Regions from separate parts of the Klebsiella terrigena genome, predicted to be linked through region 3. Evidence: predicted binding sites of a transcription regulator. Region 3 holds the regulator's gene; each other region holds the start of a gene.
The links. The regulator PurR, encoded in region 3, represses purine synthesis genes. The targets are predictions, from matches to a motif close to CANGCAAACGTTTGCNTG.
Positions count from the first base shown of each region.

Region 1: a site for PurR is predicted at 6,642-6,659, ahead of purM (phosphoribosylformylglycinamidine cyclo-ligase). Genes of this name have one in related genera too.
Region 2: a site for PurR is predicted at 1,087-1,104, ahead of pyrD (quinone-dependent dihydroorotate dehydrogenase). Genes of this name have one in related genera too.

Region 1 covers NZ_CP050508.1:1,386,361-1,394,587, forward strand. Annotated here, with positions in the region: gene HCK03_RS06600 (EAL domain-containing protein) at 1-987, shown strand, start outside; gene ppx (exopolyphosphatase) at 1,028-2,560, opposite strand; gene ppk1 (polyphosphate kinase 1) at 2,564-4,624, opposite strand; gene purN (phosphoribosylglycinamide formyltransferase) at 4,910-5,551, opposite strand; gene purM (phosphoribosylformylglycinamidine cyclo-ligase) at 5,548-6,585, opposite strand; gene bglK (beta-glucoside kinase BglK) at 6,850-7,743, shown strand; gene HCK03_RS06630 (6-phospho-beta-glucosidase) at 7,754-8,227, shown strand, end outside.
Region 2 covers NZ_CP050508.1:3,733,810-3,742,036, reverse strand. Annotated here, with positions in the region: gene HCK03_RS17650 (sulfonate ABC transporter substrate-binding protein) at 1-378, opposite strand, end outside; gene ssuE (NADPH-dependent FMN reductase) at 371-946, opposite strand; gene pyrD (quinone-dependent dihydroorotate dehydrogenase) at 1,200-2,210, shown strand; gene zapC (cell division protein ZapC) at 2,378-2,920, shown strand; gene HCK03_RS17630 (YcbX family protein) at 2,958-4,067, opposite strand; gene rlmKL (bifunctional 23S rRNA (guanine(2069)-N(7))-methyltransferase RlmK/23S rRNA (guanine(2445)-N(2))-methyltransferase RlmL) at 4,166-6,271, shown strand; gene HCK03_RS17620 (ABC transporter ATP-binding protein) at 6,284-8,191, shown strand; gene pqiA (membrane integrity-associated transporter subunit PqiA) at 8,206-8,227, shown strand, end outside.
Region 3 covers NZ_CP050508.1:2,439,437-2,447,663, forward strand. Annotated here, with positions in the region: gene mdtK (MdtK family multidrug efflux MATE transporter) at 1-417, opposite strand, end outside; gene HCK03_RS11455 (riboflavin synthase subunit alpha) at 635-1,273, shown strand; gene cfa (cyclopropane fatty acyl phospholipid synthase) at 1,457-2,605, opposite strand; gene punC (purine nucleoside transporter PunC) at 2,903-4,087, opposite strand; gene punR (DNA-binding transcriptional activator PunR) at 4,200-5,111, shown strand; gene purR (HTH-type transcriptional repressor PurR) at 5,128-6,153, opposite strand; gene cydH (cytochrome bd-I oxidase subunit CydH) at 6,448-6,537, shown strand; gene HCK03_RS11485 (MFS transporter) at 6,701-7,867, shown strand; gene sodB (superoxide dismutase [Fe]) at 7,907-8,227, opposite strand, start outside.

The sequences.
Region 1 (8,227 bases), 1.1 Mb from region 3:
ATCGACGCGCTGGATAAACACCTGAAGCAGTTTCGCTTTGTCTGGGACGGGATGCCGCTGCAGCCCGCGGTGGGCCTGAGCTACTGCAGCGTGCGCTCGCCGGTGAAGCATCTGTATTTGCTCTTAGGCGAGCTGAATACCATTGCCGATATGTCGTTAACCAGCGGTCACCCGGAAAATATGCAGCGTCGGGGCGCGATCCACGTCCAGCATGGGCTAAAGGATAAGGTGGCGATGATGAATCAGATCCTGCAGGCGCTGGAGCTGGACCGCTTTCGCCTGATGGCGCAGCCGATAGTCGGGATCCGCGGCGACAGCTACCATGAAGTGCTGCTGAGGATGGTGGGCGAGAATGGCGAAACCATCAATCCGGATAGCTTCCTCCCGGTAGCCCACGAGTTTGGCCTCGCTTCGCGGATCGATCTGTGGGTGCTGGAAAATACGCTCTCCTTTATGAACCAGCATCGGCACACTCTTCCGGGCCTGCGGCTGGCGGTGAATCTGTCGCCGGTGTCGGTGAGCCGCAGCCAGTTCCCACAGGAGGTGGAGCAGCGGCTGGCGCGCTTCGGGGTTGAGCCCTGGCAGCTAATATTCGAGCTGACCGAAAATCACTCGTTGAACAATCCGGAGCAGGCGCGACAAACGCTGGCCCATTTACAGGCGCTGGGCTGCCGCGTGGCGATCGATGATTTCGGGACCGGCTATGCCAGCTACGCTCGGCTGAAAAGCCTCAACGTCGACCTGCTGAAAATTGACGGCAGCTTTATTCGTAATCTGGTCACCAGCAGCCTCGACTATCAGGTGGTGGCCTCGATTTGCCATCTGGCGCGGATGAAGAATATGCAGGTAGTGGCGGAGTATGTTGAAACGGAGGAGATTCGTCAGGCGGTGATGTCGCTGGGTATCGACTACATGCAGGGCTATGAGATTGGCGAGCCCGTGCCGCTGGAGACGCTGGCTAACCTGGACGTGCCGAAGGCGGTTTGACGGGTAAAACAGGCCGGACGCAGAGCGCCCGGCCTGCCTGCTAGCTATCAGGCTCTTCTTCGGCAATCTTCAGCAGCCAGTCGGGTACGCCTTCCCAGTACTGCTGCTCTTTTTCCAGATCGAGCAGCACCAGCGCATTTTGGCTAAACCAGTCGTGCGGGAATACCAGCGTCCAGTGGTTGGCTTCGGTCTTCAGCTTCAGCGTCGGCGGCGTTGTCGTCGCCTGGCGCTGGTTGTTCAGCAGAATGCCGAGGCGTAAGAGCTGAATAAGCGGCAGGAACTGCTTTTTCTTAAACAGCGTAAAGCGCGGCAAATCGTCGAGCTTGATGGCCTTACGGTGATAGCGCACCAGCGTGGCCATCAGCATCTGCTGCTCCTGATTGAAGCCCGGCAAATCGCTGTTCTGCAGAATATATGCGGAGTGGCGATGCATACCGCTGTGGTTAATATTCAGCCCCACTTCGTGCAGCATAACCGCCCATTTCAGCAGCGCCGAAAGGTTCGGGTTATCCAGCTTAGGGTTCTGATCCTGCCACTGCTCAAAGATATGGGTGGTGGTCTCCAGCACCCGACGCGCCTGTTCGCGGTCGATATTATACTGGTTGGCCAGGCTTTGCGCGGTGCGGCTGCGGATATCCTGATGGCGGAAACGGCCCTCCATCTCGTACAGCACGCCTTCACGCAGCGCCCCGTCCGATAGGCGCAGCTCTTTGATGGCCAGCGCATCGAACACGCCGCACAGAATCGCCAGCCCCGGAGCAAATACCGCTTTGCGCTCTTCAGAGAGGCCCGGCAGGCTAAGCGAGTCGAAGTTTTTATACTTCAGCAGCTCAGCGACCAGCATTTCAAGGCGTTCAGGGGTGATAAAGCCGTCCTTCTCGCCCATGGCGATCAGCACTTCCTGAGCGGCCTTAATGGTCCCGGAGGCGCCGAGCGCCACGGTCCAGCCCTGGATGCGGAACTGCCACGCCAGGGTTTCCAGCTTTTGCACCGCCGACAGGCGCGCGCGCTGGAAATTCTCTTTGTTGATAATGCCGCCAGCGAAGTAAATCTGCGAGAAGCTGACGCAGCCCATTCTGCGGCTTTCGACCAGCCGCGGCTCGAAATCTTCGCCGATGACCAGCTCGGTTGAGCCGCCGCCGATATCAATCACCAGCTTGCGGCCACGCTCGGGCTGAGTATGCTCAACGCCCATAAAAATCAGGCGCGCCTCTTCGTTACCGGAGATTATCTCAATCGGATAGGGGATAACCTGCTCCGCGCGCTTGAGAAACTCGGCCGCGTTCGCCGCCTGGCGTAGCGTATGCGTGCCAACGATGCAGACGCTGGAGGGCGCAAAGCCCTGCAGGCGTTCGGCAAACAGCGACAGGCAGCTAAGCCCGCGCGCGATCGCCTCTTCGCTGAGCACGGAGTTTTCATCCAGACCATCGGCCAGATGAACCCGCTGTTTAAGGCGGCCGATGATCTGCATTGCCCCGTCGACGACACGGGCGATCACCATATGAAAACTGTTTGAACCAAGGTCGACCGCAGCAAACTCCTGGGGACGAGGGGCTTTTTCGTTTATAGGCATAGGTTAATCGGGCTGTTCGAGTGATTTGAGATAGTCATAGATCGCCATCTGAGCGCGAACTTTACGGCGGTTGCCGCGCGGCACGTAGCTATTACTCAGTTCTTTATCAAGATAGCGTGCTTTCACCGTGTCGTTGAACAAGATGTCAAAAATATCCAGCACCCGCTGTTTCAAACGCGGGTCAAGCAGCGGCGCGGCGACTTCAATACGGTAGTCGATATTGCGCGTCATCCAGTCAGCGGAAGAGAGCCAGACCTGCTTATCGCCGCCGTTTTCAAAGACATAGACGCGGTCGTGCTCCAGGAAGCGGTCAACGATGCTGGTAACGCGAATGTTGTCGCTAATCCCTTCAAGCCCCGGTATCAGGGAGCACATACCGCGGATTAACAGGTTAACGGGAACGCCGGAGCTGGAGGCCGCGTAGAGGCGGTCAACCAGGCCCTTATCGACCAGGTTGTTCAGCTTAAGGGTGATCCCGGAAGGCTGGCCGTTCTGGGCGTTAGCAATTTCGCGATCGATCATCTCATACAGCAGGCGGCGCGAGTTCTGCGGCGACACCAGCAGATAGTCAAAGCTAACCGGACGGTACGGATTTTCGATAAAGTTGAACACGCGACGAACTTCATTGGTAATTCGCGCATCCGCGGTGATCAGGGAGTAGTCGGTATACAGGCGCGCGGTTTTTTCGTTGAAGTTACCGGTGCCGATATGGGCGTAGCGCACAACCTCGTCGCCCTCTTTACGCGAAATCAGGAACAGCTTGGCGTGGATCTTCAGCCCAGGTGCGGAGAAGATAACGTGCACGCCGGCCTCAGTCAGGCGCTTCGCCCAATGAATGTTGGCCTCTTCGTCAAAGCGCGCCTGCAGCTCGACCACCACGGTGACTTTTTTACCGTTGTGGGCGGCGTGGATCATGGACTCAATGATCCGCGAGTCTTTGGCGACGCGGTAAATATTGATTTTGATCGCCAGCACGCTGGGGTCGAAGGAGGCCTGGCGCAGCAGTTCCAGCACGTGCTCAAAAGTGTGGTACGGGTAGTAGAGCAGCACGTCGCGTTCGCGAATGGCGTCGAAACCGTTGCGGAACTTATCAAACCACGTGTGGCGCAGGCGCGGCAGCGGCTTGTTGACCAGGTTGGCTTTGCCGACGTTCGGGAAGCCGATAAAGTCTTTAAAGTTGTGGTAACGGCCGCCCGGCAGCATCGAGTCATAGCGTGAAATCGAGAACATGGCCCGCAGCATTTCAACCATGGTGTCCGGCATGTCGCGCTGATAAACAAAGCGCACCGGCTCGGCGGTGAGGCGCTGTTTCAGGCTGGAGGACATCAGCTCCATCAGGCTCGATTCCATCTCGTGCACCAGATCGTACTCGGCATCACGGGTCATTTTCATCGAGTAGGCGTTCAGCGCATCGTAATCGAAGAAGCCTTTAAAGATATCATCCAGGCAGTAGCGCAGAATGTTATCGAGCAGGATCATTGGCTTGCGGCGGCGCGGGGCTTCCGGCGGCAGGTTAACAAAGCGCGGAACTTTATCTGACGGAATTTCCAGCAGGGCGTAGTTAATGGTGTCGCCGCGAATGATTTCCACCGCCAGATAGGTGTAATCATCTTTCAAAAACTGGATCAGGTCCGTTTCGCGGTTAATCAAAATAGGGGTGATGTGCTGGCGCAGATACTGCTTAAAGTAGTTGCGCAGCCAGGACTGCTGGTTGACCGACAGCTGGCGTTCGTTAATCAGGAAGATCTGATTTCGCGCCATCTCCAGCAGCAGCTCATTGTAGAGGCTGTCAAACTCCTGGTCGGCCTTCAGCACCCGGGCCTGGATTTTACCTAATAAGTGGCGAGAATGGGCGGTACTACCTTGCTCTTCACTGATGATGATGCGGCGCTTAAGTTCAGCGAAGCGCACTTTATAAAATTCATCGAGGTTGTTGGAGTAAATGCCCAAAAAACGCATGCGCTCAATCAGCGGGTTGCTCTTATCCGCCGCTTCCTGAAGTACGCGTTCGTTAAAGGATAACCAGCTGAGTTCTTTCTCGATGTATAGCTTTTCCTGGCCCATTACAACTCACACTCCGGTTGATTGATGTTGCTTTTTCATTATGGCGAGCTTTGCCATTGAATGTCCAACTATGTCAAAGAAGTATGACAGTTTTCTTTCAACGCGCTGCGAAGAAAAGACGGTCGCTTTCCTTTGCTCGTTCTGTGTGCAAAAAACGCTGATTCTGATGCTTGCTGCCGCGCGTCGGGCGCAAAAAGGCATCCGTCGCCCGGGGTTCTGGCGCAGATGAGCGGTGACTGCGGTGGCAAAAAAAACGCCTCTGACGGATGTGAGAGGCGCTATCTATTACTCTTCTGCCGCATACCCCTGCGGCGGCAGAGGCGCATCGTCAAGCCAGGCCTGACCGCCCTCCATGCGCAGACGACCGTCGACAAACCAGCTGACGACGAGCGGGTAAATGGCGTGTTCCTGAGCCTGCACGCGAGCGGTAACGTCATCTTCGCTATCGCCGGCGAAAACCGGAACTTTGGCCTGCAGAATAACCGGGCCGCCGTCCAGCTCATCGGTGACGAAATGCACCGAAGTGCCGTGCTCCTCATCGCCGTTTTCCAGTACCTGGCGATGGGTATGGAGTCCGGGATATTTAGGCAGCAGGGAAGGGTGGATATTCAGCAGCCGCCCCTGATAGTGGGCAACAAACGCCGGGCTAAGAATGCGCATGTAGCCCGCAAGCACCACCACATCCGGCGCGTAGGCGTCGATCTCGTGCATCAGCTCGCGATCGAACGCTTCGCGGTTGGCGAACTGGCTGGCGGTGAGCGCATGGGTCGGGATACCGGCCTCACGCGCGCGTTCAAGGCCGAAAGCATCGGCCTTGTTGCTAAATACCGCTCGCAGGGTGCCGCCGATCTGTTTCCGCGCGCAGGCGTCAATCATTGCCTGCAGGTTACTGCCGCTACCGGAAATCAGCACCACGATGTTTTTCATTCAATGACCACACGCTGTTCGGAATCAGAGGCTTTGATATAGCCTATTTTCCACGCGTTTTCACCTTTTTCGTTCAGCAGAGCGAGGGCGCTATCGACGGCTTCCGGCGGCAGCGCGATGACCATGCCGACGCCGCAGTTGAAGGTCCGATACATTTCATGGCTGCTGACGTTGCCGGCAGTTTGCAGCCATTTGAAGACTTCCGGCCACTGCCAGGAGGACTCGTCGATCACCGCCTGGGTGTTATCCGGCAGAACGCGCGGGATATTTTCCCAGAAGCCGCCGCCGGTCAGGTGCGCAATAGCGTGAACTTCAACGTTTGCGATCAGGTCCAGCACCGATTTTACGTAGATGCGGGTCGGCGCCAGCAGATGGTCGGCCAGTGACGCACCGTTCAGGTCGGTGGTCTGCGGGTCGACGCCGCTGACTTCAATAATTTTACGCACCAGCGAGTAGCCGTTGGAGTGCGGGCCGCTGGAGCCCAGTGCGACCAGCACGTCGCCGTCGGCAACTTTGCTGCCGTCGATAATTTCTGATTTTTCTACAACCCCGACGCAGAAGCCCGCGACGTCATAATCATCGCCATGGTACATGCCGGGCATTTCTGCGGTTTCGCCGCCAACCAGCGCGCAGCCTGACTGCAGGCAGCCTTCGGCGATGCCGCTGATAACGCTGGCCGCCGTATCGACGTCCAGTTTGCCGGTCGCATAGTAGTCGAGGAAGAAGAGCGGCTCAGCGCCCTGAACCACGAGGTCGTTGACGCACATGGCTACCAGGTCGATACCGATAGTGTCGTGACGCTTGAGGTCCATTGCCAGACGCAGCTTGGTGCCGACGCCGTCAGTGCCGGATACCAGTACCGGTTCGCGGTATTTCTGCGGCAATGCGCACAGTGCGCCGAATCCGCCCAGTCCACCCATCACTTCAGGGCGGCGGGTTTTCTTCACCACACCCTTAATACGGTCGACGAGCGCGTTGCCTGCATCAATATCTACGCCGGCATCTTTATAGCTGAGAGAGGTTTTATCGGTCACTGCGAAGTCTCCACACATTTGCGGTAGCAAGAAAAATCGGCGCAATTCTAACAGGGATAGCAAACGTTTGCGAGCCTGCTTTACAGTCGGCGTTAATCGGCGGCGAGATGGACAAATTTGATACTGTTCACGAAAATGAAACCGGGTACATTCTTGTGCTTGCCTCGGCGCGCCAGAATGACCATCATGCCACTGAAACCGGTTTCTTTTTTTGTTTAAGCGAACCAAACGACGGTACCGAGGGGATTCAGGAGAGTGGACAGGATGATAATTGCCGCATTTGATATTGGTGGCACGGCACTAAAAATGGGCACTATGACCAGCACCGGCGAGCTGCTGGAGAAGGGAAAGCAGCCGATTCGCGACAGCGACGGCGAGCAAATTTTGCAGGCCATGCTGGCGTGGATCGCCGCGCACCCGGAGTGTGAAGGGGTGGCGATCAGCGCGCCCGGCTACGTTAATCCGCACACCGGCTATATCGAAATGGGCGGCGCTATCCGCAGATTCGATAATTTCGCTATCAAAACCTGGCTTGAACAACGGACCCGACTTCCCGTCGCCATTGAAAACGACGCTAACTGCGTGCTGCTGGCCGAGCGCTGGCAGGGCAAAGCCGCCAATATAAGTGATTTTCTGGTTCTGACGATTGGCACCGGGATCGGCGGGGCTATCTTCTGTAATGACCGGCTGGTGCACGGCGCAAGCTTTCGCGCCGGCGAATTTGGCTATATGCAGACCCAGCGCCCGGGCGCCCGCAACGTTCGTCGCTACTCAATGAATGAGAACTGTACCCTGCGCGTCTTACGCCAGCGCTACGCCGAGCATTTCGGCAAAACGCTGGAAGAGGTGACCGGGGAAGAGATATTCGATCGCTACGACAGGGGCGATGCGACCTGTCATCGGCTGGTGGCCGAATTCTTTAACGGCCTTGGCACCGGCCTTTATAACCTCGTCAACGTGTTCGATCCGCAGACTATCCTCATCGGCGGCGGCATCGTGGAACGGCCGGGCTTTTTGACGCTGCTGCGTGAACATCTGGCCTGGTTTGGCATTGCAGACTATATCGACACCGTTAGCCACGGCAACGACGCCGGGCTAATTGGCGCCGTTTACCATTTCAATCAGCAATACCGGTCGCCGACGGGCGATCGCTCATAAGGAAGAGAACATGTCTGGATTTAAAGAAGGTTTTCTGTGGGGCGGCGCGGTTGCGGCGCATCAGCTGGAAGGTGGTTGGCAGGAGGGCGGCAAGGGCGCGAGCGTTGCCGACGTGATGACCGCAGGCGCCCACGGCGTGGCGCGTGAAATTACCGACGGCGTAGTGGCGGGTAAAAATTACCCTAACCATGAGGCGATTGATTTTTATCATCGTTATAAAGATGACATTCAGCTGTTTGCGGAAATGGGCTTCAAATGCTTTCGTACCTCTATTGCCTGGACGCGCATTTTCCCGCTGGGCGACGAGCAGGAGCCGAATGAAGCCGGGCTGCAGTTCTATGACGATCTGTTCGACGAGTGCCTGAAGCACGGGATTGAGCCGGTTATTACGCTCTCCCACTTCGAGATGCCTTATCACCTGGTGAGCGAATACGGCGGCTGGCGTAACCGTAAGCTGATTGATTTCTTCGTGCGCTTTGCGCAG
Region 2 (8,227 bases), 1.3 Mb from region 3:
CGCGACCTCTTTGATCGGGCTGTTTTCCGCCACCAGAATCACTTCGGCTTTGGGTTTCGGCGGTTCGGCGCCGACGTACACCAGATCGGCCCCGGCGGCCTGGGCAAAGATAGGCGGAATATCGCCGGTGCTGCCAATGTCAATGCTGCCGACGTTTAACGCTTCGAGCATCTGCGGGCCGGCGGGAAACTCCACCCAGGAGATTTTGGTGCCCGGGTAGCGCTGTTCCAGCAGCTGGTGGCTTTTTGCCAGCACCATGCTGACGCTGCCTTTTTGATAGCCGATTCGCAGAGCGTCCGGTGCGGACTGCGCCGCGTGACTCAGGGCGGAGAGCATCAGCAGCCCGCCGAGCGCCAGGGGAGCGAGGAGTTTACGCATGTTCGACCCCTCGGGTTGCTTTCAGGGCTGGCGCGCGGCTGGTTGGGCGATGAAGCGCCTGCCAGAAGGTCTCCAGCGCGTGGTCGAGGCGACCCTGCAGGTTTGGCGTAAACTGCGGCTTGTGCTGATAGTCAGTCACCTGGCTATCATCGGCAAACACGCCGTGGAGGATCTCCTGGGCCTTCAGGGCGTTAAGAACCGGCTTCAGGGCATAGTCCACCGCCAGCATATGGGCGATGGTGCCGCCGGTCGCCAGGGGCAGGACGATTTTGCCTTCCAGCGCGCGTTCTGGCAGCAGGTCGAGCAGCGTCTTCAGCGCGCCGGAAAAAGAGGCCTTGTAGACCGGGGTGGCGATAATCAGGCCATCCGCGCCGGCCAGCTGTTCATTAAGAGTCTGCAGCGCTGGATTATCGAAACGCGCATAAAGAAGATCTTCCGGATCAAAATTCTGCAGGTGCCAGTGGCAGACTTCAACATCAGCGGCGGAGAGCGTCTCTCTGGCATATTCCAGAAGGGCGCTGGAACGGGAAGGGTAGCGCGGGCTGCCCGCAAGTGTGATGACACGCATGTTCTCTCTCTCCTTATAACCAAATGTTCGCATTTATCTATTATTGATAACATTTACCGGCAGTGTGACAGAGGCGATTTATTTACCTAAATGATTTTTCCACCCTTGTTTTGTCAAAATTTGCATAAAGCAGGGCGGAAAAAGTAAACGTTTGCGTCGGATGGACGATTTTTTGTCGCAGGTCAATTCCCTTTCCGCTGAGGATCGAACATAATACGCCCCCGGTTTGCACACCGGGAATCCAGGAGAGTTCATGTACTACCCCTTCGTTCGTAAAGCTCTTTTTCAGCTCGATCCTGAGCGCGCTCATGAAGTAACCTTCCAACAATTACGCCGTGTATCGGGAACGCCGCTTGAAATGCTGATCCGCCAGAAGGTGCCGTCTAAACCGGTGACCTGCATGGGGCTCACGTTTAAGAATCCGCTGGGCCTTGCCGCCGGGCTGGATAAAAACGGCGAGTGTATCGATGCGCTCGGGGCAATGGGTTTTGGTTCAATCGAAATTGGTACCGTGACGCCGCGCGCGCAGCCGGGTAACGATAAGCCGAGGATCTTCCGCCTGGTGGCGGCAGAAGGTTTGATCAACCGTATGGGCTTTAATAATCTCGGCGTTGATAACCTCGTCGAGAACGTTAAAAAGGCGCATTTTGACGGTATTCTTGGGATTAATATCGGGAAAAATAAAGATACCCCGGTTGAGCAGGGCAAAGATGATTACCTGATTTGTATGGAAAAAGTCTATCCCTACGCCGGCTATATCGCCATTAATATCTCCTCACCGAATACCCCAGGGCTGCGTACTTTACAATATGGCGACGCGCTCGATGATTTACTTTCCGGTATTAAAAATAAGCAGCTTGAGCTGCAGCAAAAGCATCAAAAATATGTCCCGGTGGCCGTGAAGATCGCCCCGGATCTTTCCCTTGAGGAATTGATCCAGGTGGCCGATAGCCTGGTTCGCCATAATATTGACGGCGTGATTGCCACCAATACCACCCTCGATCGATCGCTGGTGCAGGGAATGCAATATTGCGATGAAACCGGTGGCCTCAGCGGTCGTCCTCTGCAATTAAAAAGCACTGAGATTATCCGCATGCTGGCGACAGAATTAAACGGCCGCTTGCCAATTATCGGAGTCGGCGGGATTGACTCTGCGATTGCGGCCCGGGAAAAAATCGCCGCCGGCGCGACGCTGGTTCAGATTTATTCTGGCTTTATTTTTAAAGGTCCGCCGCTGATTAAAGAAATTGTTACCAATATCTAATCTTTTCCCCCTCTGAAACACCCCCAGGGCTTTATTTCCGGCCCTGGTTGTTTTATATTCCCTCATTGTTGCTTATTTAGACATTTTAGTCTTTTCTTAATTTTGGAAATAATTCTGTTGCCGTATGCCGTGCATTACAGATAGAAGTGAAAGAGGACGGGGGAAAAATGCGGATTAAACCTGACGATAACTGGCGTTGGTATTACGATGAAGAGCACGATCGTATGATGCTCGATTTGGCCAATGGCATGTTGTTCCGCTCGCGCTTTGCGCGCCGGATGCTCACGCCCGATGCATTCGCGCCATCCGGATTTTGCGTTGACGACGCCGCTCTTTATTTTTCCTTCGAAGAAAAATGCCGGGATATAGAATTATCTAAAGAGCAGCGCGCTGAATTAGTCCTTAACGCGCTGGTCGCCATTCGTTTTCTTAAGCCCCAGATGCCGAAAAGCTGGCATTTCACCAGCCATGAAGAGAGCTGGCAGCCCAGCGGCGGCGATACCGCCAGCGCCTGGCTCAGCGATACCGGGCAGCAGGTGAATCTGCTGGTGGTGGAGCCCGGCGAAAACGCCGCCCTGTGCCTGCTGGCCCAGCCGGGGTTAACCCTGGCCGGACGAGTGATGCAGCTTGGCGACGTGATTAAAATTATGAACGACAGGCTGCAGCCCGCGCCGGGTCTCTCCAGCTACAGCCTCGGCGAGGCGGTTTAGGCCGGCGAGTCTCTTTGCCCGCCAGCCGCTGCAGGCCTCAGGGCGCCAGGCGCAGGTCGGTCTTCGGTACGCAGCTGCAGCACAGAATAGTGCCATCCGCCGCCACGGCGTTTTTCTTCAGCGGGTTGACTTCCCCCTCTTCAAGCCGAATGCGGCAGCTGCCGCAGATGCCCGCCCGGCAGGAGTAGGGCACGCGGATCCCCTGTTGCTCGAGCTGTTCCAGCAGAACCTGCTGGTTATTCCCGGTAAAGCGCTGCCCCTGCCACTCAATATCAACCGTCGCTTCCTGCTGGGCTGCGGTGGGTTCACCGTCATCGCTTTCGCCCGCGCCGTAGGCCCTGGCAGGCCCACGCGTCAGCACCTCGACTTCGTCACCGACGCGAATAACGCCGCTGCTGCGGGCAATCAGGTTTTGACCGAAATCGACATCGCCATTATCCACCGCGGTGCGGAAGCGTTGCAGCGTGGCCAGCGGCTCGCCGGACGGGTGCTTTTGCCCGCGTTCCGGGCTGACGGTGGTAAAAATGCAGCGGCTGCAGGGCTTAGCGACATCAAAAATCACTTCGCCAATGCGGATCACCTTCCAGCTATCCTCCTCCCACGCCTCGGCGCCGGTGACCACCAGGTTAGGGCGAAACTGCTCCATACGGACGCTGGCCGGACAGCGCTGCTGCAGATCGCGCAGCGAGGCTTCGTTGGTGAGTAAATAGGGGTAACCGTCGGCAAAGCTGAGCGGGACGGCGTCATGGCGCTTCACGCGGCGGGTCAGCTGCGGGCCCAGCCAGCGAAGCTGAACCTGGCGATTAAAGAAGCCGCTTAGCCATTGGTTAACCGTTGACGGCGCCACCAGGGCGGTGAAATGGTTTCCCCACACCTCGGTAGGCTCGCCCTGAGGCGCAAAATCAGCGAAGCGAACGATAGCGCTGCTGCCGTCAGGCGCGGTCAGGTGAACGCCATCCTGCAGCACAGAGGGGGTGAATTTCACCATTTGCGGAAACTGGCGGGCGGTAATGAAGGTGCCATCCGTTTCCGTCACCATAAACAGGCGATCGAAGGCGAGGCCGCTGATATCGGCAAACGCGTGCGTCAGGCCAATTCCACGCATGGATTTGACGGGATGAATAAAAAGTCGCGATAGCGTTTTCATGCGGAGTCTCTGGGCTTAAAAATAAGCCTTTAACTTTATGACATGAGGCGCATATTGGCTATAATGCGCACCAATTTTCTTTTAGTAAAAGTGACGATATGAATTCTCTGTTTGCCAGTACGGCTCGTGGGCTTGAAGAGCTGTTAAAAACTGAACTGGAATCACTTGGCGCAGCGGACTGCCAGGTAGTCCAGGGCGGGGTCCATTTTCAGGGAGATACGCGCCTGCTGTATCAAAGCCTGATGTGGAGCCGGCTGGCCTCACGTATCATGATGCCGTTAGGCCAGTGTAGCGTGTATAGCGATTTGGACCTTTACCTCGGCGTACAGGCCATTCCATGGACGGAGATTTTCACCCCTGACGCCACTTTTGCCGTGCACTTTAGCGGGCTGAACGAAGAGATTCGTAACAGCCAGTACGGTGCGCTGAAGGTAAAAGATGCCATCGTCGACAGCTTTACGCGCAAAAATCTGCCGCGGCCGAACGTCGATCGTGAAAATCCCGATCTGCGGATCAACGTCTGGCTGAACAAAGAGACGGCGCACATCTCGTTAGATCTGAGCGGCGAAGGCCTGCATCTGCGCGGCTACCGTGACGGTACCGGTATGGCGCCAATCAAAGAGACGCTCGCCTCGGCGATCGTCATGCGTTCCGGCTGGGTGCCGGGTACGCCGCTGCTCGATCCGCTGTGCGGTTCCGGTACCCTGCTGATCGAAGCCGCAATGCTGGCTACCGATCGCGCACCGGGCCTGCATCGCGGCCACTGGGGCTTCAATGGCTGGCTCCAGCACGATGATGCGGTATGGCAAGAAGTGAAAACCGAAGCCCAGACCCGCGCTCGCGCAGGCCTCGCGGCGTATGAGTCCCGCTTCTACGGTTCCGATGTCGACGCGCGGGTTATTGAACGCGCGCGCAGCAACGCCCGTCGCGCGGGCGTAGGCGAGCTGATTACGTTTGCCGCTAAAGACGTTGCTCAGCTGAGCAACCCGCTGCCGAAAGGCCCGTACGGAACGGTGATCGGTAACCCGCCGTACGGCGAGCGTCTGGAGAGCGAGCCGGCGCTGATTGCGCTGCACAGCCTGCTTGGCCGGACGATGAAAAGCCAGTTTGGTGGCTGGAACCTGTCGCTGTTCAGCGCTTCTCCGGATCTGCTGAGCTGCCTGCAGCTGCGGGCCGACAAGCAGTTTAAGGCTAAAAACGGCCCGCTGGACTGCGTGCAGAAAAACTATCACATTGCCGAAAACGAAGGCGGTAAAGCGGTTTCGCTTGCCGAAGATTTCGCTAACCGTCTGCGTAAAAACCTGAAGAAATTTGAGAAATGGGCGCGCCAGGAAGGTATCGAATGCTACCGCCTGTACGATGCCGATCTCCCGGAATATAACGTCGCTATCGACCGCTACGGCGAGTGGGTCGTCGTGCAGGAGTACGCGCCGCCGAAAACGGTCGACGCGCATAAAGCCCGCCAGCGCCTGTTTGATATTATCGCCGCGACGATTTCGGTCTTAGGTATCGCGCCGAATAAGCTGGTGTTGAAAACCCGTGAACGGCAGAAAGGCAAAAACCAGTACCAGAAAATGGCCGAAAAAGGCGATTTTATCGAGGTGCAGGAGTATAACGCTCGTCTGTGGGTCAACCTGACCGATTACCTCGACACCGGTCTGTTCCTCGACCACCGCATCGCGCGGCGTATGCTTGGCGAGATGAGCAAAGGCAAAGATTTCCTCAACCTCTTTGCCTATACCGGCAGCGCCAGCGTTCATGCCGGTCTCGGCGGCGCGCGCTCCACGACCACTGTCGATATGTCACGCACCTACCTTGAGTGGGCCGAGCGAAATCTGCGCCTCAACGGTTTAACCGGCCGTTCGCACCGCCTGATGCAGGCTGACGTGCTGGGCTGGCTGCGTGAGAGCGATGAACAGTTTGACCTGATCTTTATCGATCCGCCGACGTTTTCTAACTCAAAGCGTATGGAAGAAACCTTCGACGTACAGAGCGATCACCTGCGCCTGCTGACCGATCTTAAACGTCTGCTGCGTAAAGGCGGCACGATTATGTTCTCGAACAATAAACGCGGTTTCCGTATGGATCATGACGGGCTGGCGCAGCTTGGCCTGAAAGCGCAGGAAATTACGCAAAAAACGCAATCTCAGGATTTTGCCCGTAACCGTCAGATTCACAACTGCTGGCTGATTACCGCAGCCTGAAAGGAATAAAGAATGTCATTGATTAGTATGCATGGTGCCTGGCTCTCCTTCAGCGACTCTCCGCTGCTGGATAACGCCGAGTTGCATATCGAAGATAACGAGCGCGTGTGCCTGGTTGGGCGTAACGGCGCGGGCAAATCCACCCTGATGAAGATCCTCAACCGCGAGCAGGGTCTGGATGACGGGCGCATTATTTATGAACAGGATCTGGTTGTTGCGCGTCTGCAGCAGGATCCGCCGCGCAATATTGCGGGCACCGTGTACGACTTCGTTGCCGAAGGCATCGAAGAGCAGGCGGCGTACCTTAAAGGCTATCACGACGTTTCGCGTCTGGTGATGACCGACCCGAGCAATAAAAACCTCAACGAGCTGGCGCGTCTGCAGGATCTGCTGGATAACCTCGGTCTGTGGCAGCTGGAGAGCCGCATTAACGAAGTGCTGGAGCAGCTGGGCCTCGATGCTAACGCCGAGCTGGCTTCGCTGTCCGGCGGCTGGCTGCGTAAAGCGGCCCTCGGCCGCGCGCTGGTTAGCGGCCCGCGCGTGCTGCTGCTGGATGAACCGACTAACCACCTCGATATCGAAACCATCGACTGGCTGGAAGGCTTCCTGAAGACCTTCAAAGGCACCATTATTTTCATTTCGCACGACCGTTCATTTATTCGCAATATGGCAACGCGGATCGTCGACCTCGATCGCGGCAAGCTGGTGACCTATCCGGGCAACTACGATCAGTATCTGCTGGAAAAAGAAGAAGCGCTGCGCGTTGAAGAGCTGCAGAACGCGGAGTTCGATCGCAAGCTGGCGCAGGAAGAGGTGTGGATCCGTCAGGGGATCAAAGCGCGTCGTACCCGTAACGAAGGCCGCGTGCGCGCCCTGAAGGCGATGCGTCGCGAGCGCGGCGAGCGCCGCGAAGTGATGGGCAGCGCGAAGATGCAGGTAGAAGAGGCGTCACGCTCGGGCAAAATTGTCTTCGAGATGGAGAACGTTGACTACCAAGTTGGCGGCAAGGTGCTGGTCAAAGACTTCTCGGCGCAGATCCAGCGCGGTGACAAAATAGCGCTGATTGGCCCTAACGGCTGCGGTAAAACGACCCTGCTGAAGCTGATGCTCGGTCAGCTGCAGGCGGACAGCGGACGGGTTCACGTCGGCACCAAGCTGGAAGTGGCCTACTTCGATCAGCACCGCGCCGAGCTGGATCCGGACCGCACGGTGATGGATAACCTCGCTGAAGGCAAGCAGGAAGTGCTGGTTAACGGTAAGCCGCGCCACGTGCTGGGCTATCTGCAGGACTTCCTGTTCCATCCGAAGCGGGCGATGACGCCGGTGCGCGCGCTCTCCGGCGGGGAGCGTAACCGTCTGCTGCTGGCGCGTCTGTTCCTGAAGCCTAGCAACCTGTTGATTCTCGATGAACCGACCAACGACCTGGATGTCGAAACTCTGGAGCTGCTGGAAGAGCTTATCGACGGCTATCAGGGCAGCGTGATGCTGGTCAGCCACGACCGTCAGTTTGTCGATAACACCGTGACCGAATGCTGGATCTTCGAAGGTGAAGGGCGCATCGGCCAGTACGTTGGCGGCTACCACGACGCACGCGGACAGCAGTCTCAGTCTTTGGCGCAAAAACAGTCAGTGGCTAAAAAAAATGTTGAAGCAACGCCGGCGAAAACGGAAAGTGTCAAACGTGCAGCGAGCAAACTAAGCTATAACCTGCAGCGCGAGCTGGAGCAGCTGCCGCAGCGTCTGGAAGAGCTGGAGGCCGAGCTGCAGAGCTTGCAGGATCAGGTTGCCGACGCCTCCTTCTTTGGTCAGTCGCATGACCATACGCAGCAGGTGCTGGCGCAGCTGTCTGAAGCGGAACAGGCTCTGGAAAAGGCCTTTGAGCGCTGGGAATATCTCGAAGGATTAAAAAACGGCGCATAAGCTGAGGAGTTTTCATGTGCGATCATCATCATGCTG
Region 3 (8,227 bases):
CGGAGCCCCCCACAGCAGCGCGCGCAGGTAGCCGACGGCTTTATCCGCCAGCGCCGGGTCAATATTATGCATTGAGCTGATGATATAGCCGGCGTTCCACAGCACCACCATCACCAGCACCGAGACGAACCCCGCCAGCCAAAAACCCTGGCGCACCTGGTGCGCGATGCGCTCACGGCGCCCGGAGCCGTTGAGCTGGGCGACGACCGGCGTTAGCGCCAGCAGCAGACCGTGGCCAAAGAGGATCGCCGGCAGCCAGATGGAGGTACCGATGGCAACGGCCGCCATATCGGTGGCGCTGTAGCCACCCGCCATGACGGTATCGACGAAGCCCATTGAGGTCTGGGCCACCTGCGCAAGGATGACGGGAATAGCCAGTGCTAACAACTGACGCGCTTCAATGAAGTACTTCTGCACCTGTACACCTTTATATTGTTGTTATTTTAAGACTAAAAAAGCCGCCGTTAATGGCAGCAAGAAGAAAAAGCAGAGGGATTAGCCAGTCTATTGTAGCGAGGATTAGCCATTAAGCCAGTGAAAAAATGGTAGGGCACGATGCGTGCTGGCAACCTTATTTACCACCTGTTATTGTTGCCGATTAATATATTGTGAGCCATTCCTGGAGGAGCAAAGCATGTTTACTGGCATTGTGCAGGGGACCGCTAAAGTGGTGTCCATCGATGAGAAGCCCAATTTTCGTACCCACGTGGTGGAACTGCCTGAGCACATGCTCGACGGACTGGAAACCGGTGCGTCGGTCGCACATAACGGCTGCTGTCTGACCGTCACCGAGATCGACGGCGCGCGCATCAGTTTTGACCTGATGAAAGAAACCCTGCGTATCACCAACCTCGGCGCCGTGCGTCAGGGGGACGTGGTCAACGTTGAGCGCGCGGCAAAGTTCAGCGATGAAATTGGCGGCCATCTGATGTCCGGCCATATTATGACCACCGCGGAGGTGGTTAAGATCCTGACCTCGGAAAATAACCGCCAGATCTGGTTCAAGGTCCAGGACCCGGCGCTGATGAAGTACATTCTGTATAAAGGCTTTATCGGCGTTGACGGCATTAGCCTGACGGTTGGCGAAGTCACGCCAACGCGCTTCTGCGTGCACCTGATCCCGGAAACGCTGCTGCGCACCACGCTGGGAGTGAAAAAGCTGGGGGATCGGGTCAATATCGAGATTGATCCACAGACGCAGGCGGTGGTCGATACCGTTGAGCGGGTGCTGGCCGCGAAAGAAGCCGTCCAAAAGGTGACGCAAGAGTCATAGTCGCGGGCTGCTCGCTACGATGGGGCTGCCGTTTAGCTCCCGGCCGCAGCCTGCGGCTCGCCGATTTCAGCAGCACCATTTCTCATCGCTGAACGCCCGCTGTTGCGGAAACAACGACGGGATGGGGAAAAAAAATGCCTGTCGGTGATGACACCGGCAGGCATGTTGAGTGCAGGTCAGGATCTAGCGCGCCACGCGCAGGCCGCTCTCGGCACCGCGAGAAAACACCACCTGCCACAGCTGAATATCGCGCGCGCGAAAGGCACCGGCGCAGGCGTTCAGATAATAGCTAAACATGCGCTTGAAACGCTCGGTGTAGTTATCGGCAATATCCGGCCAGCTGGCGAGGAACCGCTCGTACCAGGCCATCAGCGTGGTATCGTAATCGGCGCCTATATTGTGCCAGTCTTCCATCACGAAATGCGTTTCGCTGGCTTTTGCAATATGGCGTACCGACGGCAGGCAGCCGTTAGGGAAGATATATTTATTGATCCACGGATCGACGCTGAGGTCCGTTTTGTTTGAACCGATGGTGTGCAGTAAAAAAAGACCGTCCGCTTTCATATTCCGGTTGACGACATCGAAATAGGTGGCGTAGTTTTTCGGCCCCACGTGCTCGAACATACCGACGGAAACAATACGATCAAAACTATCATGTAAGTCGCGATAGTCCTGTAACAGGATAGTGACGTCTAATCCCTCACACCGCTGCTGGGCCATTTTTTGCTGTTCGGCAGAAATGGTAACGCCAACCACGCTAACGTGATAATTTTTTGCCATGTAATAGGCCAGACCGCCCCAGCCGCAGCCAATATCCAGCACCCGCATCCCCGGCTCCAGCTGCAGCTTACGGCAAATGAGATCTAATTTAGCCTGCTGAGCCTCTTCCAGAGATTGCGCCTCTTTCCAGTAAGCGCAGGAGTATTGCATATAGGGGTCGAGCATCTGACTAAAGAGGTCGTTGCCGAGATCGTAATGCTCTTTGCCGACAATCCAGGAACGTTTTTTACTTTGCAGATTGAACAGACGAGCAGCAGCAATACGCAGCGTATCTTTGAGATGGCGGGGAAGCTGGTTTTCCAGCCCGGCGCGCAGCACCTTGTGGAAGAAAATATCCAGACGCTCGCAGTCCCACCAGCCGTCCATATAACTTTCACCTAACCCCAGAGACCCTTCCTGCAGCACGCGCTTAAAAAAGAGGGGGTTTTTTATCCGTAGATCGGAGGGAGCGGGGCCATTAATTTCAATACCCGCACGACCGAGCAACTCAGCTGTAATTCGGTACCAGTCGTCATTTGGTACACTTACTTCTTCTATACACGATGAACTCATAGCTTCTCCATCACGCCCAAGTGATCAGAACCTTAAAACAGCGTAGACGCTTTTTTTGGCATTGTGAGAAATCTCACGGAAAATCCGTGAAGCTGCTATCCGACGTAGAACAGAGGAAGGGAGATAACCCTTGCCGAAAGGCCTTCCATGGTGAAACGGGAGGCGTCCTGCCCCCGTTAATATCGATAAACTTTCTATTTATGTGATACGGGATCCAGTATAGGCCCCTATTTTAAGGCTTTCAATAAAAACATATTAGCAGGCTAATTACTGGACCTTAACATCACTGAAACCATTCTATGCATGTGACGACTGGGTGCTGAGACGGGCGCTCCGCAGCTGCATCGCATATCCCAGTCCGGCCAGCACGATGGAGGCCAGCATCACGCTGGTGGTGGTGAGCAGCGGAGTGGCGATCAGCGTCGACACCAGCAGGCTGGTCAGGAAGCACAGTCCGAGCTGCAGGGTATTCTGCAGCGCGGCGGCGCGACCCGTCGCCTGAGGGAACGGCCGCAGCGCCTGGGCGACGACAATCGGGTAAATGGCGCCGTTAACGATAGCCATCACGCAGAAGGGGGCCATCAGCGCGACGATGGAGACATCCTGCTGCAGGCCCACCAGCCAGGTGGCGGCAACGCTGATGGCAAAAACGACCAGCAGCCACGGCAGCAGCTGCTGTCCCTGCCATTTCTGCAGCGCGGCACGACAGCCGTATCCGCCGATTAAAAAGGCGATAGTCTGCGGTACGTAGCTCAGGCCGATGGCGGTTGGCCCGTAGCCCATGTCGTGCAGAATAAACGGCGAACCGGTCAGCCAGGCGAAAAAGCTGGCGGAGCAGGCGGCGTAGATCAGCACGTTGCCGCTGTATTCGCGCGAGCGCAGCAGCGCCAGGAAGGTGAGTTTTTTCTGCGTGCTGCTATCGGGCTTGCTCACCGGCTTGAGGCGTAATGCAGGCAGCATCAGCAGCAGAGCGACGATAAACAGGGTCGCGAAGATAGCCTGCCAGTCGAAATGGGCGAGAAGCCAGCTGCCGAGCAGCGGCGCCAGGGCCGGGGAGAGGCCCACCAGCGGCATGATGGTGGCGAATATGCGGTTGGTGCGCTGGGCAGGATAATAGTCGGTGACCATCGCCTGCCAGGTGACCGCCGCTGCGCAGACGCCGATGGCCTGCACAAATCGCAGCGCCAGCATCAGGGTCGCGTCATCGACCCACAGCATGCCAAGGCAGCCGACGGCGAAGATCGCCAGGCCGCTGAGCAGCACCGGCTTGCGCCCATAGCGATCGGATACCGGGCCCCAGAACAGCTGGCCAAGGGCGAAACCGGCGAGAAACACGCTCAGGCTGGCGCTGACCGAGGCCGCTGAAGTATTCAGATCCTGTTGGATAGCCGAAAACGCCGGCAGATACATATCGGTTGCGAGGAAGCCGAGCACGCTGAGGCCCGCCAGCCAAACCAAAAATCCTTTCCCAGGTTGTTGCATAAAGTTCTCTTTCTTCTGATGCAGGTAAGATGCCGCAGAGTGTAGGGAGTGCATTCTGGCTTGTGAAACGCTAATATTTGTTACATGCGTTCAAAAAATTTGCAGGCAGAATATGTGGTCAGAATACTCCCTTGAAGTGGTTGATGCGGTTGCGCGCAACGGCAGCTTTAGCGCAGCGGCTCAGGAGCTGCATCGTGTACCCTCGGCGGTCAGCTACACCGTGCGTCAGCTCGAAGAGTGGCTGGCCGTTCCGCTCTTTGAACGTCGCCACCGCGACGTTGAGCTCACCCCCGCCGGGGTGTGGTTTTTACAGGAAGGGCGTTCTGTTATCAAAAAAATGCAGATCACCCGCCGCCAGTGTCAGCAGATCGCCAACGGCTGGCGCGGGCAGCTCTCGATCGCGGTTGACGATATCGTGAAGCCGGCGCGGATGCGGCAGATGATTGTCGATTTTTATCGCCACTTTCCGGACGTCGAGCTGATTGTTTTCCAGGAGGTGTTTAACGGCGTCTGGGACGCGCTGGCCGACGGCCGCGTGGAGCTGGCCATCGGCGCGACCCGCTCGATTCCGGTCGGCGGACGCTACGCCTTTCGCGATATGGGCATGCTGAGCTGGCACTGCGTCGTCGCCAGCCACCATCCGCTGGCGAAAATGAACGGCCCGCTGAGCGATGACACGTTGCGCAACTGGCCGTCGCTGGTCAGGGAAGATACTTCCCGATCGCTGCCGAAGCGCACGACGTGGCTGCTGGATAATCAGAAGAGGGTGGTGGTGCCGGACTGGGATGCCTCGGCAACCTGCCTGTCGGCCGGGCTCTGCATCGGCATGGTGCCGTCGCACTTCGCCCGCCCGTGGATCGACAGCGGTGAGTGGACGGCGCTGGCGCTGGAAAATCCGTTCCCGGACGCCGCCTGCTGCCTGACCTGGCAGCAGAGCGATATCTCACCGGCGCTCTCATGGCTGCTGGACTACCTTGGCGACAGCGAAACGTTAAATCGGGAGTGGCTGCGGGCGCCGGAATAGCCGACGCCCGGCAGGATTAGCGGCGGTAGTCGACGAACGGGCCGTCGATCACCGAGCGGCGCTCGACCAGCCGCGGGTGAACTTCGATAGACTGCGACTCTTCGCGCTTGTTGACGATGCGGTCCATCAGCATATTGAAGGCGGCTTCGCCGAGAGAGTCCTTTGGCTGATGAATGGTGGTCAGCGCCGGGCTAAAGTAGCGGGCGTTGCGCACGTTGTCATAGCCAATCAGCGAAATATCCTGCGGAACGCGCAGGCCCATTTCGTCGGCGGCGCAAATCGCTCCCATCGCCATGATGTCGCCGCCGCAGAAGATGGCGGTCGGACGATGCTGCTGGCTGAGGATCTGCTGCATCGCGCGGTAGCCGGACTCCGGCTCGAAGTCGCCCTGAACCACCCAGCTTTCCGGGACGTTAATCTGCGCTTCTTCCATCGCTTTCATAAAACCGGCCAGACGCCCGGCGCCGGTGTTGCGCTCCAGCGGACCCGGGATCACGCCGATTTCACGGTGGCCGCGCTCAACGAGGTAACGACCGGCCATATAGCCGCCTTCAAAGGCGTTATCGATAACCGAATCGGTAAAGTCGGCCTTGGACTCACCCCAGTCCATCACCACCATCGGGATGTTGCGGTACTCTTCGAGCATGGAGAGCACCGACTGCGGATATTCGGAGCACATCACCAGCAGGCCGTCGACGCGCTTTTGCGCCATCATTGACAGGTAGGCCTGCTGCTTTTCCGGATCGTTCCAGGCGTTGCCGAGAATCAAGGTGTAGCCCTTCTGGAAGCAGCTCTTCTCAACGGACTCGATAATCTCGGCGAAATAGGCCGCTTCGCTGCTGGTGGCCAGCAGACCGATCGATTTGGTGTGATTAACCTTCAGGCTGCGCGCCACCGCACTCGGAGAGTAGTGCAGCTCTTTGATGGCAGCCCATACCGCGTTGCGCGTCTCTTCAGCGACAAAGCGGGTTTTGTTAATTACATGTGAAACTGTTGTAGTGGAAACGTTTGCGCGCTTCGCTACATCTTTAATTGTTGCCATTACTTCTCTCTCCAGACCTTGACCTGATCGTCTGATTATCGATACGGAAACGTTTGCCTATACACACCCTGAGTACAATGTTCAACATTGCATCACGTCGGGAAACGACACAGAACGACAGGAAGGGGTCAATGGCCGATACGCTTTCAAATTAGCGTGGGATTTTGTCCGATCTTGCGGCAAAGGGGAAGAGTAAAAATGTGCATCACCCTAAATCTCAGAAGATTTTTATACAATATTGTGCAAAAATGAGCAGGCTCACTTTTCTTGTGGGGATAATCAGGGGGAAAATTGATGGATACAGATTTAAAGTTTTCGCTGACCACGACGATTATTGTTCTGGGCCTGATCGTGGCCGCAGCGCTGACCGCCGTACTGCACTAATTTTTTCGGGGGAGAGGCTCCTTTCCCCCTATCTCCGCGCATTATTATCAAATTCGCAAAAATCTTTTGCCATTTCGTTTACTTTTGTTTTTCTGTGATTGATGTCATGCTTTTCGCTTCTGATGAGATACCGTCGCTGAGGACGGTCTGCTGGAGTCATTGCATGAAGATCAACTTTCCCCTGTTAGCGCTGGCCATTGGGGCGTTTGGTATCGGTACGACCGAATTTTCCCCGATGGGATTACTGCCGGTTATCGCCAGAGGCGTGGATGTGTCCATTCCCGCTGCGGGGATGCTGATCAGCGCTTATGCCATCGGTGTGATGGTCGGGGCGCCGCTGATGACGCTGCTGCTGTCGCACCGCGCGCGCCGCAGCGCGCTGATTTTCCTGATGGCTATTTTTACCCTTGGCAACGTCCTCTCGTCAATGGCGCCGGATTACACCACGCTGCTGCTCTCGCGCATTATTACCAGCCTGAACCACGGCGCCTTCTTCGGCCTCGGGTCGGTAGTGGCTGCGAGCGTGGTTCCTAAGCACAAGCAGGCCAGCGCGGTAGCCACCATGTTTATGGGGCTGACCATCGCCAACATTGGCGGCGTCCCGGCGGCGACCTGGCTCGGTGAAACCATCGGCTGGCGCATGTCCTTCCTCGCCACGGCGGGCCTTGGCCTGGTGGCGATGGTCAGCCTGTGGTTCTCGCTGCCAAAAGGCAGCGCAGGGGAGCGGCCAAACGTGAAGGAGGAGCTGGCGGTATTGATGCGGCCGCAGGTGCTTTCCGCGCTGCTGACCACCGTGCTCGGGGCCGGGGCGATGTTCACCCTCTATACCTATATTTCGCCGGTGCTGCATACCATTACCCACGCTTCGCCGCTGTTCGTCACCGCAATGCTGGTGCTGATTGGCGTCGGCTTCTCTCTGGGCAACTATCTTGGCGGAAAATTTGCCGACCGCTCGGTTTCCGGCACGCTGAAGGGCTTTTTACTGCTGCTGATGGTTATCATGCTGGCGATCCCGCTGCTGGCGCAGTCGCAGGTCGGCGCGGCCATCAGCATGGTGGTGTGGGGCGCGGCGACGTTCGCCGTGGTGCCGCCGCTGCAGATGCGCGTGATGCGCGTGGCTCACGAAGCGCCGGGGCTCTCTTCTTCGGTGAATATCGGGGCGTTTAACCTTGGCAATGCGCTGGGCGCGGCGGCCGGTGGGGCGGTAATTTCCGGCGGGCTGGGCTACGCATTTGTTCCGGTAATGGGGGCAATCATCGCCGGCGTGGCGCTGATGCTGGTGCTGTTCAGCGGTCGCGGACGGCCGCAAGAGGCCTTTGCCAGCCGCTAATAATCACCGCAGAAGGGTTTCCCCTTCTGCGGTGCAGTTTTATGCCGCCAGATTAGCCGCGACAAACTTCCAGTTTACCAGCGCCCAGAAGTGCTCCAGATAGTTCGGACGGGCGTTACGGTAGTCAATGTAATAAGCATGTTCCCAGACATCCACGGTCAGCAGCGGTTTAGCGCTGCCGGTAAGCGGCGTGCCGGCGTTGCTGGTGGAGACAATTGCCAGGCTGCCGTCGGCATTTTTGACCAGCCACGTCCAGCCTGCGCCGAAGTTTTTCGCCGCCGCATCGGTGAACTGCGCTTTAAAATCAGCGAAGCTGCCGAAGGATTTAGCGATGGCTGCCGCCAGTTCGCCTTCCGGCTC